2 regions of the Microbacterium maritypicum genome follow, and region 1 is predicted to be linked to the other one. Evidence: riboswitches for the same ligand, from Rfam matches in the RefSeq annotation. Region 1 holds a riboswitch; the other holds the start of a gene.
The links. A riboswitch is a leader RNA that binds a small molecule or an ion and turns the genes downstream of it on or off. The one in region 1 is predicted to bind thiamine pyrophosphate.

Region 1 (5,387 bases):
GGGCGACGAGCACAACGGCATCGTCGTGCTCTCCGACCTCGGCATCGATGCGCCGGTCGGCGCCGACGCGATCGCGCTGCTGGGCCTCGACGACGTCGCGGTCGAGATCAACGTCACCCCCGACCGCGGCTACGCTTTCTCCCTGCGCGGGGTGGCCCGCGAGTACGCGCACGCCACGGGGGCGGCCTTCCGCGACCCGGCGGAGCGCGACTTCGCGGAGCTGCAGCCCGGCACCGGACACACGACCGTGGTCGATGACGTCGCCCCCGTGCGTGGCCGCGTCGGCGCGAGCGAGTTCGTGACCCGCGTCGTGCGCGACGTCGACCCCTCACGTCCGACTCCGCCGTGGATGATCGCGCGGCTCAGCCTCGCGGGCATGCGCTCGCTGGGCATCCTGATCGACATCACCAACTACGTGATGCTCGAACTGGGGCAGCCGCTGCACGGCTACGACCTCGACAAGCTCGCGGGCGGCATCACGGTCCGCCGCGCCGCCCCCGGCGAGAAGATGACCACCCTCGACGGCGTCGAGCGCGCGCTGCACGTCGAAGACCTGCTCATCACCGACGGGTCCGGCCCGATCGGCCTCGCCGGCGTCATGGGCGGCGGAACGACCGAGATGAGCGAGACCACGCGCAACGTGCTCATCGAGGCGGCGAACTTCGACCCGATCACGATCGCCCGCACCGCGCGTCGACACAAGCTGCCGAGTGAGGCCTCCAAGCGCTTCGAGCGCGGTGTGGACCCGCTCATCCCGTTCGTCGCCGCGCGCCGTGCAGCCGACCTGATGGTCGAGCTCGCCGGGGGCACGCTGACCGAAGAGGGCGGTGCGCTCTTCGCCGAGGTCTTCGTCGAAGCGATCGATCTCCCCGCGGGCTTCGTGCAGGGACTCATCGGCGTCGACTACACCGACGACGAGATCACCGGTGCGCTCACCACGATCGGCGCGGATGTCACCGCCTCGGAGGAGGGCTCCGGCTGGACCGTGATCCCGCCGACCTGGCGCCCCGACCTCACCGACAAGTGGACGCTCGCCGAGGAGGTCGCCCGTATCCACGGCCTCGACCGCATTCCCTCCGTGCTGCCGACGCCGCCATCCGGTCGTGGGCTCACCGCACATCAGCAGGGACGCCGCCGCGTGGCCGACGCGCTGGCCGCCGCCGGCCTGGTGGAGACTCCGTCCTTCCCGTTCACCACGGAGGTGCAGAACGACCTCCACGGCTCCGCCTCGGGAGAGCACCTGCCGAGCATCCGGCTGGCGAACCCGCTCGACGGGCAGGCTCCGTTCCTGCGCCGCTCGCTCATCCCCGGTCTGCTGCAGACCGCGCATCGCAACATCTCGCGCGGCCTCACCGATCTCGCGATCTTCGAGACGGGTGCCGTGTTCCTTCCGGAGCCGGGCGTCGAGTACGGCACCGACGAGGTGCCGCCGCTGGGTGAGCGCCCGTCCGATGCGACACTCGCGGCATTGAACGCCTCGATCCCGCCGCAGCACCGGTTCGTCTCGGCGCTGCTCACGGGCCACGTTGTACCGCGTCAGCCCGGACGCCCCGCAGAAGCCGCAGGTCTGGCCGAGGCGCTGGATGCCGTCCGTGTGATCGCGGCGGCCGCCGGCGTCGAGATCGACGTGGTCCAGGCTGAGCGTGCAGCTCTCCACCCGGGACGCACCGGGTCGCTGCGCGTCGCCGGCGAAGAGGTCGGCTATGTCGGCGAGCTGCACCCCAGGGTGGCTGAGGGGGCGGATCTGCCCGGGCGCGCGACCGTGTTCGAACTCGACCTCGACCGCATCCTGACGCTCGCGGGCGGTCGGGTCGTCGCGGCATCGCTGTCGACGTTCCCCGCGGCGACGCAGGACGTCTCGCTCACGCTCCCCGCGGACGTACCGGCCGCCGACGTGCAGGCCGCACTCGCCGAGGGCGCGGGTGCGCTGCTCGAATCGGTGCGACTGGTGGACGACTACCGCGGCGAAGGTGTGCCGGAAGGCTCGAAGAGCCTGACCTTCGCACTGCGCTTCCGCGCCGACGACCGCACGCTCACGGCAGCCGAGGCCACCGAGGCCAAGCTCGCCGGTGTGGAGGTCGCGGCCCAGCGCTTCGGAGCCGCACTGCGCGACTGAACCGTCTCCGCGGAAGCCCTGATCTGCTCTGAGCGGAAGGGCTTCCGCGGGTGCCGCGTTCCTGGTGACATGGGTCCATGACGGACGTGTTGATCCTCAGTGGAACGGGCTGGCTCTCCGGGCGCATCGCCCGCCGATGGCTGGATGCGGGGGCAACGGTGACCTGTCTCGCTCGCGGCGAGAGGCCCGCGCCCGACGGTGCCGAGTTCGTACGTGGAGACCGCGACGATCCCGCGGCGTACACCGCGCTCACCCGGCGGGACTGGGATCACGTGGTGGATATCTCGTCGCAGGCGTCGCAGGTCGGGGCGGCCGTCGGTGCCCTCGGCGAGCGTGCCGCGCGGTGGACCTACGTGTCTTCCCTGTCGGTCTACTCCGACGACGAGACGGTCGGTGCGGACGAGTCGGCACCGCGGCATCCGTCCGCCCGCCCCGGTGACGAGTACGAGTACGGGGCGCAGAAGGCGGCGGCCGAGGACGCCGTGGGCACCCTGGGCGATCGTGCGCTCATCGTGCGACCGGGACTCATCGTCGGCGAAGGCGACCCCAGCGATCGATTCGGTTACTGGGCAGCGGCGTTCGCGCGGGCGGGTGCGGAACCGGTCCTGTCACCGCCGCTCGAGGGGAAGAGCGCCCAGGTGATCGACGTGGACGATCTCGCCGAATTCATCGTCGCGGCGACCGTGAGCGGGCCGGTCAACGCCATCGGCGACGTGCAGCGCTTCGACGAGGTATTGCGCGAGATCCGGACCGCCGCGGGTCATACCGGCGAGATCGTGGTCGCCGAGGAGGACTGGCTCGTCGCACACGGGGTCCAGCACTGGGCGGGGCCGAGATCCCTGCCGCTGTGGCTGCCCCCGGGGATGACGGGCTTCATGACCCGGTCTAACAGCGCGTACCGCGATGGAGGTGGTCGGCCGCGGCCCCTGACCGACACCATCCGTACCGTCGTCGCCGATGAGCGGGCGCGCGGGGTCGACCGCGACCGTCGTGCCGGACTCACCCGCGCGGAGGAGTTGACGCTCCTGGCCGATCGCTAGACGTTCCTGGCCGATCGCTAGACTCTGAGCAGTGACACGGGGTGCCGCATCCGCGGCTGAGAACAGACCCGTCGAACCTGATCTAGTTCGTACTAGCGAAGGGATGTCGCGATGAGCGATCTTCTGCGTCCTGATTCCATCACCGATCTGCCCGGCGCCGCCGCCGCCCTGTGGGGGGTGCTGCGCGAGACGCCCCCACTGACGCACTGCATCACCAACACGGTCGTCGCCGGGTTCACCGCCAACGTGCTGCTCGCCCTGGGGGCTGCCCCGGCCATGGTCGACATCGTCGGAGAGGCCGAGATGTTCGCCGGTGTCGCCTCCGGCGTGCTGATCAACCTGGGAACGCCCACTCCCGAGCAGCGCGCGGCGAGTCTCGAGGCCGTCGCCGGGGCTGCGGCATCCGGAACCCCATGGGTGCTCGATCCGGTCGCGATCGGAGCTCTGCCGATCCGCACCGCCTTGGCGCACCGGCTGGCGGAGCAGCGTCCGACGGCGATCCGCGGCAACGCCTCGGAGATCCTCGCGCTCGCCGGCCTCAGCGCCGGTGGTCGCGGAGTGGATGCCACCGACAGCACGGATGCGGCAGCCGACGCGGCCGCTGCCCTCGCGCGACGGACGGGTGCCGTGATCGCCGTGTCCGGTCCGATCGACCTCGTCACCGACGGGGAGCGGGTACTGCGCCTCGCGAACGGACACGAGCTGCTGACCAGGGTCACCGGCGGGGGCTGCGCTCTCGGGGCCGTGATGGCCGCATTCCTCGGTACCGCGCGCAATACCGGACACGATGCCCTCACGGCCGTCGCCGCCGCGAGCCTCGTGTACACGATCGCGGCCGAGCGCGCCGCCACGATCTCGACCGGCCCCGGCAGCTTCGCCGTGGCGCTGTTGGACGCCCTCGCCTCCGTGGGCCCCGCCGACGTGATCGCGGACGCCCGTGTGCAGGCGGGTGCGCGGTGAACGCCGACCTCTCCCTCTACCTCGTCACCGATCCCACGTTGTGCGGCGACCGCGGTGTCGTCGATACCGTGCGCCGTGCCGTCGACGGGGGCGTGCGCATCGTGCAGCTCCGCGACAAGACCGCGTCCGATGCCGAGACGGCCGAGCAACTGCTTGCACTGTCGCAGGCGATCGACGGTCGTGCGCTGCTCGTGGTGAACGACCGACTGGATGCCGCGATCGCCGCCCGCGCCCGCGGTGCACGCGTCGACGGCGTGCACCTGGGTCAGGGGGACGCGTCGGTGCTGCAGGCGCGCGAGGCTCTCGGGCCGGATGCGCTGATCGGCCTCACCGCGAACAGTGCGGCGCACCTCGACGCGGTTCTCGCGTTGCCCGCCGGAACCGTCGACTATCTCGGCGTCGGGGTGATCCGTCCGACCTCGACCAAGCGGGATCACCCCGACCCCCTCGGCGTGGACGGGTTCCGTGACTTCGTGAGGCGCAGCCCGCTCCCGTGCGTGGCGATCGGCGGCGTCGGCATCGACGACACCGAGGCGCTTCGCGATGCCGGTTCCGCCGGGCTCGCCGTGGTCTCGGCGCTGTGTGCGGCCGAGGATCCCGCCGCGACCGCCCGGGAGTTCCGGCGACGCTGGCTCGCGGGGTCGGTGCCACGGGTGCTCAGCATCGCGGGGAGTGATCCTTCGGGAGGGGCGGGTATCCAGGCCGACCTCAAGTCCATCGCCGCGAACGGCGGCTACGGCATGGCCGTCCTCACCGCGCTGACCGCGCAGAACACGCAGGGTGTCCGGGCGGTGCATGTGCCGCCGGCGGACTTCCTCCGTGCCCAGCTCGACGCGGTGTCGGACGACGTCGTGATCGATGCGGTGAAGATCGGGATGCTGGCCGAGACGGAGGTGATCCGCGCGGTGGGCGAGTGGCTCGATCGGGTGCGTCCGCCCGTCGTCGTGCTCGACCCGGTCATGGTCGCGACGTCGGGGGACAGGCTCCTGTCGCCGGATGCCGAGGCGGAGCTGCGGAGTCTGCTCGGTCGCGCGACGCTGGTCACCCCGAATCTCGCCGAGCTCGCGGTGCTGACCGGTCGTGACATCGTCGATTGGGCCGACGGCATCACCGCCGCCGAGGAGCTGTCGGCCGAGATCGGTGCCGCCGTGCTCGTCAAGGGCGGTCATCTCACCGGCGACGAAGCTCCGGATGCGCTGGTCGACAGGCGTCGCGGCCTTCGCCAGGAGTTCACCGGCCCGCGCATCGTGACGTCGAGCACGCACGGCACG
Region 2 (5,387 bases), 1.4 Mb from region 1:
ACATCGCCGAGGCGACCCGCGACGAACTGCGCTCACGCACCGGCATGGTGCTGCAGGACCCGTGGCTGTTCGCCGGCAGCATCCGCGAGAACATCCGATACGGTCGCTCCACGGCGACCGACGAAGAGGTTCTCGCCGCCGCCAAGGCGACCTACGTCGACCGCTTCGTGCACGCCCTCCCCGAGGGCTACGACACGGTGCTCGACGAGGATGCCGCGAACGTCTCCGCGGGCGAGCGCCAGCTCATCACGATCGCCAGGGCATTCGTCGCGCAGCCGTCGATCCTCATCCTCGATGAGGCCACGTCGGCGGTCGACACCCGCACCGAGCTGCTGCTGCAGCACGCGATGGCCGCGCTCCGCGAGGGGCGCACGTCGTTCGTGATCGCGCACCGTCTGTCGACCATCCGCGACGCCGACCTCATCCTCGTGATGGAGCACGGCGACATCGTGGAGAAGGGCACGCACGACGAGCTCATCTCCGCGCAGGGCGCCTACTGGCGGCTGTACCAGTCGCAGTTCGAGCAGGCGGCGACCGACATCGACGCCGAAGACGCCCTCACCGGATCGACGCCCGTCGTCGTCACCGGAGAGGCCGGCGACGACGAGAGCGCGAAGGAAGAAGCCGCTGCCGTGGCCGGAGCCTCGGTCGGGGCCCAGGCGCCCGCGGCCGAGGTCGCCGCCGCGCAGGCTCTCCTCGAGGACGGGGCCGACGGCTCCGCCCCTCGCGGCTGATCCGCGTCCGGCGCAGCGACGCACGCAGAACAGCGCCCCATCCCGCACTCGCGGGGTGGGGCGCTGTTCTGCGTGCGCTGTTCTGCTCGACCGGCATCCTGCCGCGCAGAGCGACATGCTCAGCAGGTGAGGAGTCAAAAAACGCCGCCTCCGAAGGGCTGGAGGCGGCGTTCTTTGACTCCTCGGAGTGAGAGAGTCAGGCGGCGGTGGTTCGGCGACGATCGGCGCGATCTCGGCGCGAGAGTCAGCGCGGGTCGGTGGTGATGCCCAGGAGCTCGAGCGGGTGGGTCAGACGCCACCAGGGGCTCGGTCCCTCGACATCTTCGGCCAGGACCAGGGGAACCGTGACGCTGTCGAGCGGGCCGGCAGCGGTCATCGTCCCCACCGTGCCGTCTTCATCGCGCTCGTCCGCGAGGTCGAAGGCCGGGGTGGCTGTGGCGAGGGCACCGTTCCACAGCACCACATCGGCGTCGGAGTCGGTGACGACCTCGACATCCTCGCCCCACTGGGTCGTGACGCGTCCGACGACCGTGCCCGCGGCGACCGCCGGGCCCTGCGCCTGCAGTGCAGCTTCGGTCTCGGCGAACAGCGAGCGGGTCAGGGCGAGCCGCTCATCGTCGCCCGCCTGGTTCAGCGCGGCGGCGTACAACTTCACCGTCGTGTCGCCGACGGTCACATCCTTCGCGGTGAGCAGGTTCCAACCGACCAGCGTGCCGGTCTTGATGCCGACGACACCCGGATCGGCGAGCATCCCGTTCGTGTTGACGACCGTGCCCGCGCCGGGGAGGTCCACCGACTTCGTGCCCACGATCTCCGCGAACACCGGATTCTGCATCGCCAGCTCGCCCAGTGCGATGAGCGAGTCGGGCGTCGAGACGTTGCGTTCGTCGAAGCCCGACGGGGTCACGACCGTGATGCCGGTGAGGTTGCGCTCCCTCAGCCAGGTCTCCGCGGCGGACGCGAACTCCCGGTCGGAGCCCCAGATCTCGGACGCGAGCCGGTCGATGTAGTTGTTCGCCGACCCCAGGAGCGTGCCCTGCAGCATCTGGTATTCGGTCAGCACACCGTCGACGGGCACATCCAGCGCGGACTGATCACTGCGCCGGTAGTCCCAGTACTCCACGCTGTCGCGGTAACTGAAGCGGAACTCGGGGCCCTGCTCGCCGAGCGCCAGCGGCATCCGGTCGAGCACCATCAGGCTGCTCACGACCTTGGTGATGCTCGCGATGCTCACGGCACCGGGATTCGAGGCCACCGTGCTCAGCCCGCCGATGCCGACAGCCGCGCTGCCCTCGCCGGGCCAGGTGATCGCAGCCGCGGCGGCGGGAGTGGTCTCGAATTCGACGGACTGCACCGTCGGAGGGACTTCGTGCAGTGGCCACAGCATCGTCGTACCGGCGTAGGCGGCGACGATCGCGACGAGCGTCGCCAACGGCACCAGGACCCCCGGACGGGCGATCGCCGGTCGCAGGTGGGCCCCGCGCATCAGCCCGCCTGACTGCTCGGCCTCGGCCGGCTCGTCGAGAGTGGCGAGAGGCGGGTGCGCGGCGACCGTCGCGGCATCGACCCAGGTGAGGGCCGTCGCTCCGGTCGTGTCATCCGCCCACTGCGGTGCGCTCGCGTGGAGGAGAGCATTCGTGTCGTCCGCCGGCTCTTCACCGGCTGTCCGCTCGGCCGGGACGAACGGCGGTTTGGTCAGCGGGGGTGTCGGCGGCGTCGCATCCACGGGCTCGACAGGCTCGACAGGCTCGACGGGCTCGATGGGCTCGATGGGCTCTACGAGGCCGGCGGCCTCGACGGGCTCCGCTGCGGGTTCGGAGAGCAGCTCGGGTTCGTGATCGACGCCGCCGCCCGTGGAGCCCGGTGTCGTGAACAGCGCGCCGATCGCCGCGGAGTCGACCGGGATCGCCGGGGCCACGACGGCGTCCGGAGGGCGCACATCGCCCGCGAACAGCCGGTCGGCGGCGAACGCGGAGGTGTCGGCGGAGTCTGCGGGGGCAGCATCCACCGCGACCGGCAGGTCGTCGACCGGTCCGGAGGGGACGGCGTCCGGCGAGCCGTCGCCATCGACGACGCCCGTCGCCTCGTCGGCGGGATCTGAAGCGGTCACTCGTTTACGGTACCCAATCCCGGGCGCGTTGCGCGGCGCGCAGCCTCGTCGCCCGCGGGGTGTCGCGAGCCGGTAGGCTCTTCAGCACAACCACGGGAGTCCGGCGAGCCGGGCTGAGAGGGAGCGAATCGCGCTTCGACCGTCGAACCTGATCTGGGTCATGCCAGCGCAGGGAGGAGTTCAGATGAGCACGTCCACGTCCACATCGGCGTCCACCAAGGCCCCGGCCACGCCCCCGGCCAGGAGCTTCCTGCGCTGGCGCATCGTCGACATCGTCGTCGCCAGCGTCATCGGCGTCGCCGCAGGCCTGATCTTCCTGGCGTGGAACGTCGGGTACCTCGGCCCGAAGGCCCTGCTCGAGCCGCTGCTCCCCGGCGTCCAGGGGCTTCTCGACGGCCCGTGGCTCTTCGCCGGCGTCCTCGGCGGGCTGATCATCCGCAAGGCGGGCGCGGCGATCTACGTCGAGCTGCTCGCGGCGGTCGTCTCGGCCCTCATCGGCAACCAGTGGGGCGGATTCCTCACTCTCGAAGCCGGACTCGTGCAGGGTCTCGGCGCCGAACTGGTCTTCCTCCTTTTCTTCTACCGCCGCTGGTCATTGCCGGTCGCGATCCTCGCGGGTGCCGGTGCTGCCCTCGCCGGCGGGATCAACAACCTCGTGCTCTGGTACGCCGGCTCCGGGCCCGCCTTCACGACGATCTACCTCATCAGCACGGTCATCTCCGGTGCCGTCATCGCGGGGGCGCTGTCCTGGGTGCTGGCGCGAGGCATCGCCGCGACCGGAGCGCTCGACCGATTCGGCTCCGGGCGCGAGGCACGCGTCCGCGTCTGATGGCGGCGGATCACACCGTCCCCGCCGCCGTCGAGGCGCGCGGCTGGGGGTGGCGCCACGCGAGTCGCCTCGCCTGGGCGCTGAGCGACGTCTCGTTCCGCATCGACCCCGGTGAGCGTGTGCTGGTGCTCGGGGCTTCCGGGGCGGGCAAGTCCACGCTGCTCCACGGTCTCGCGGGCGTGCTCGGCGGCGAGGAGGAAGGCGAGAGCGCGGGCGAACTGCTCGTCGACGGCGCTCCCGCCGTCGCCACCCGGGGGCGCGCCGGTCTCGTGCTGCAGGACCCGGACTCGCAGGTGATCCTGGCGCGAGCCGGCGACGATGTCGCGTTCGGCTGCGAGAACCTCGGCGTGCCACGGGCGCAGATCTGGCCCCGGGTGGAGGCGGCGCTGGATGCCGTCGGCCTCGATGTGCCGCTGGACCACCCGACCAAGGCGCTCTCCGGCGGGCAGAAGCAGCGGCTCGCGCTCGCCGGCATGCTCGCGATGCGTCCGGGGCTCGTGCTGCTCGACGAGCCGACCGCCAACCTCGACCCGGCCGGTGTCGTCGAGGTGCGTGACGCGGTGCAGCGGATGCTGCAGGCACAGCCCGCGACGCTCATCGTCGTCGAGCACCGCCTCGAGGTGTGGCTGCCGCTCATCACACGGGTGATCGTGATCGGCGCCGGGGGAGTGGTGGCAGACGGAGCGCCCGCTGAGGTACTCGGTGACCAGGGTGCACGACTCGCGGCCGACGGCGTGTGGGTGCCGGGGCACGCCCCCGCCGCCCCGCCGCCCCCGCGCGGGACACCGGGCGAGACTCTGCTCTCGGCGCGCGGACTCGCCGTCGCCCGCGTCAAGGGACGCCCGGTCGCCACCGGCATCGACCTCGATGTGCGCGCCGGTCAGGTGCTGGCGATCACCGGCCCGAACGGCGCCGGTAAGTCCACGCTCGGACTGACCCTCGCGGGGCTGCTTCCGCCTGCTGCGGGTGACCTGACGGCATCCGCCGTGCTCGCCGCCGGGGCGGACCCCTCGCCGATCCGCTGGGCCTCGCGGGATCTGCTGACCCGCATCGGCATGGTGTTCCAGGAGCCCGAGCATCAGCTGCTCGCGAAGACCGTGCGCGAAGAGCTGGCCGTCGGACCGCGCGCGCTCGGGATGGACGAAGACGAGATCGCCGTGCGCAGCGACGAGCTGCTCGCGCGACTGCGCCTGACGCACCTCGCCGCCGCCAACCCGTACACGCTCTCCGGCGGCGAGAAACGTCGCCTCACGGTCGCCGCGGCCATCGCGACCCGGCCGCGGGTGCTCGTGCTCGACGAGCCCACCTTCGGGCAGGACGCCCGCACCTGGGCGGAACTCGTCGCCATGCTCGCGGCGCTCCGCGACGAGGGGTCGGCGATCGTCACGATCACCCACGACCTCGATGTCGCGCGCGCGCTGCACGCCGAGCGGTTCGAACTCGGGGGCGTGTCGTGACCCTGCTCGACACGCAGGCGCGCACCGGAGCCCTCGCCGCCGTCAACCCGGTGGCCAAGCTCGGCGTCAGCGCGCTGATCGCGGTGCCGCTGATCCTGACGCTCGATCCGGTGTCGGCATCCGTCGCGCTCGTGCTGGAGTTCGTGCTCTTCCTGTTCGCCGGAATCGGCTGGCGCGAGTTCTGGATGCGCACCTGGCCGGTCTGGCTCGCCGCACCCCTGACCGGCCTGACCATCGCGCTCTACGGCGAGACGAGC

Region 2: linked by a shared signal. The riboswitch ahead of ACCO44_RS16940 (ECF transporter S component) and the one ahead of thiM (hydroxyethylthiazole kinase) in region 1 are both predicted to bind thiamine pyrophosphate.

Annotation. Positions count from the first base shown of each region.
Region 1 is NZ_CP168030.1:2,075,022-2,080,408, forward strand. Features, by position in the region: gene pheT (phenylalanine--tRNA ligase subunit beta) at 1-2,116, shown strand, start outside; gene ACCO44_RS10125 (NAD-dependent epimerase/dehydratase family protein) at 2,194-3,156, shown strand; TPP riboswitch at 3,184-3,277, shown strand; gene thiM (hydroxyethylthiazole kinase) at 3,268-4,116, shown strand; gene ACCO44_RS10135 (bifunctional hydroxymethylpyrimidine kinase/phosphomethylpyrimidine kinase) at 4,113-5,387, shown strand, end outside.
Region 2 is NZ_CP168030.1:3,489,548-3,494,934, reverse strand. Features, by position in the region: gene ACCO44_RS16950 (ABC transporter ATP-binding protein) at 1-734, shown strand, start outside; gene ACCO44_RS16945 (D-alanyl-D-alanine carboxypeptidase family protein) at 979-2,844, opposite strand; TPP riboswitch at 2,927-3,038, shown strand; gene ACCO44_RS16940 (ECF transporter S component) at 3,029-3,673, shown strand; gene ACCO44_RS16935 (ABC transporter ATP-binding protein) at 3,673-5,130, shown strand; gene ACCO44_RS16930 (energy-coupling factor transporter transmembrane protein EcfT) at 5,127-5,387, shown strand, end outside.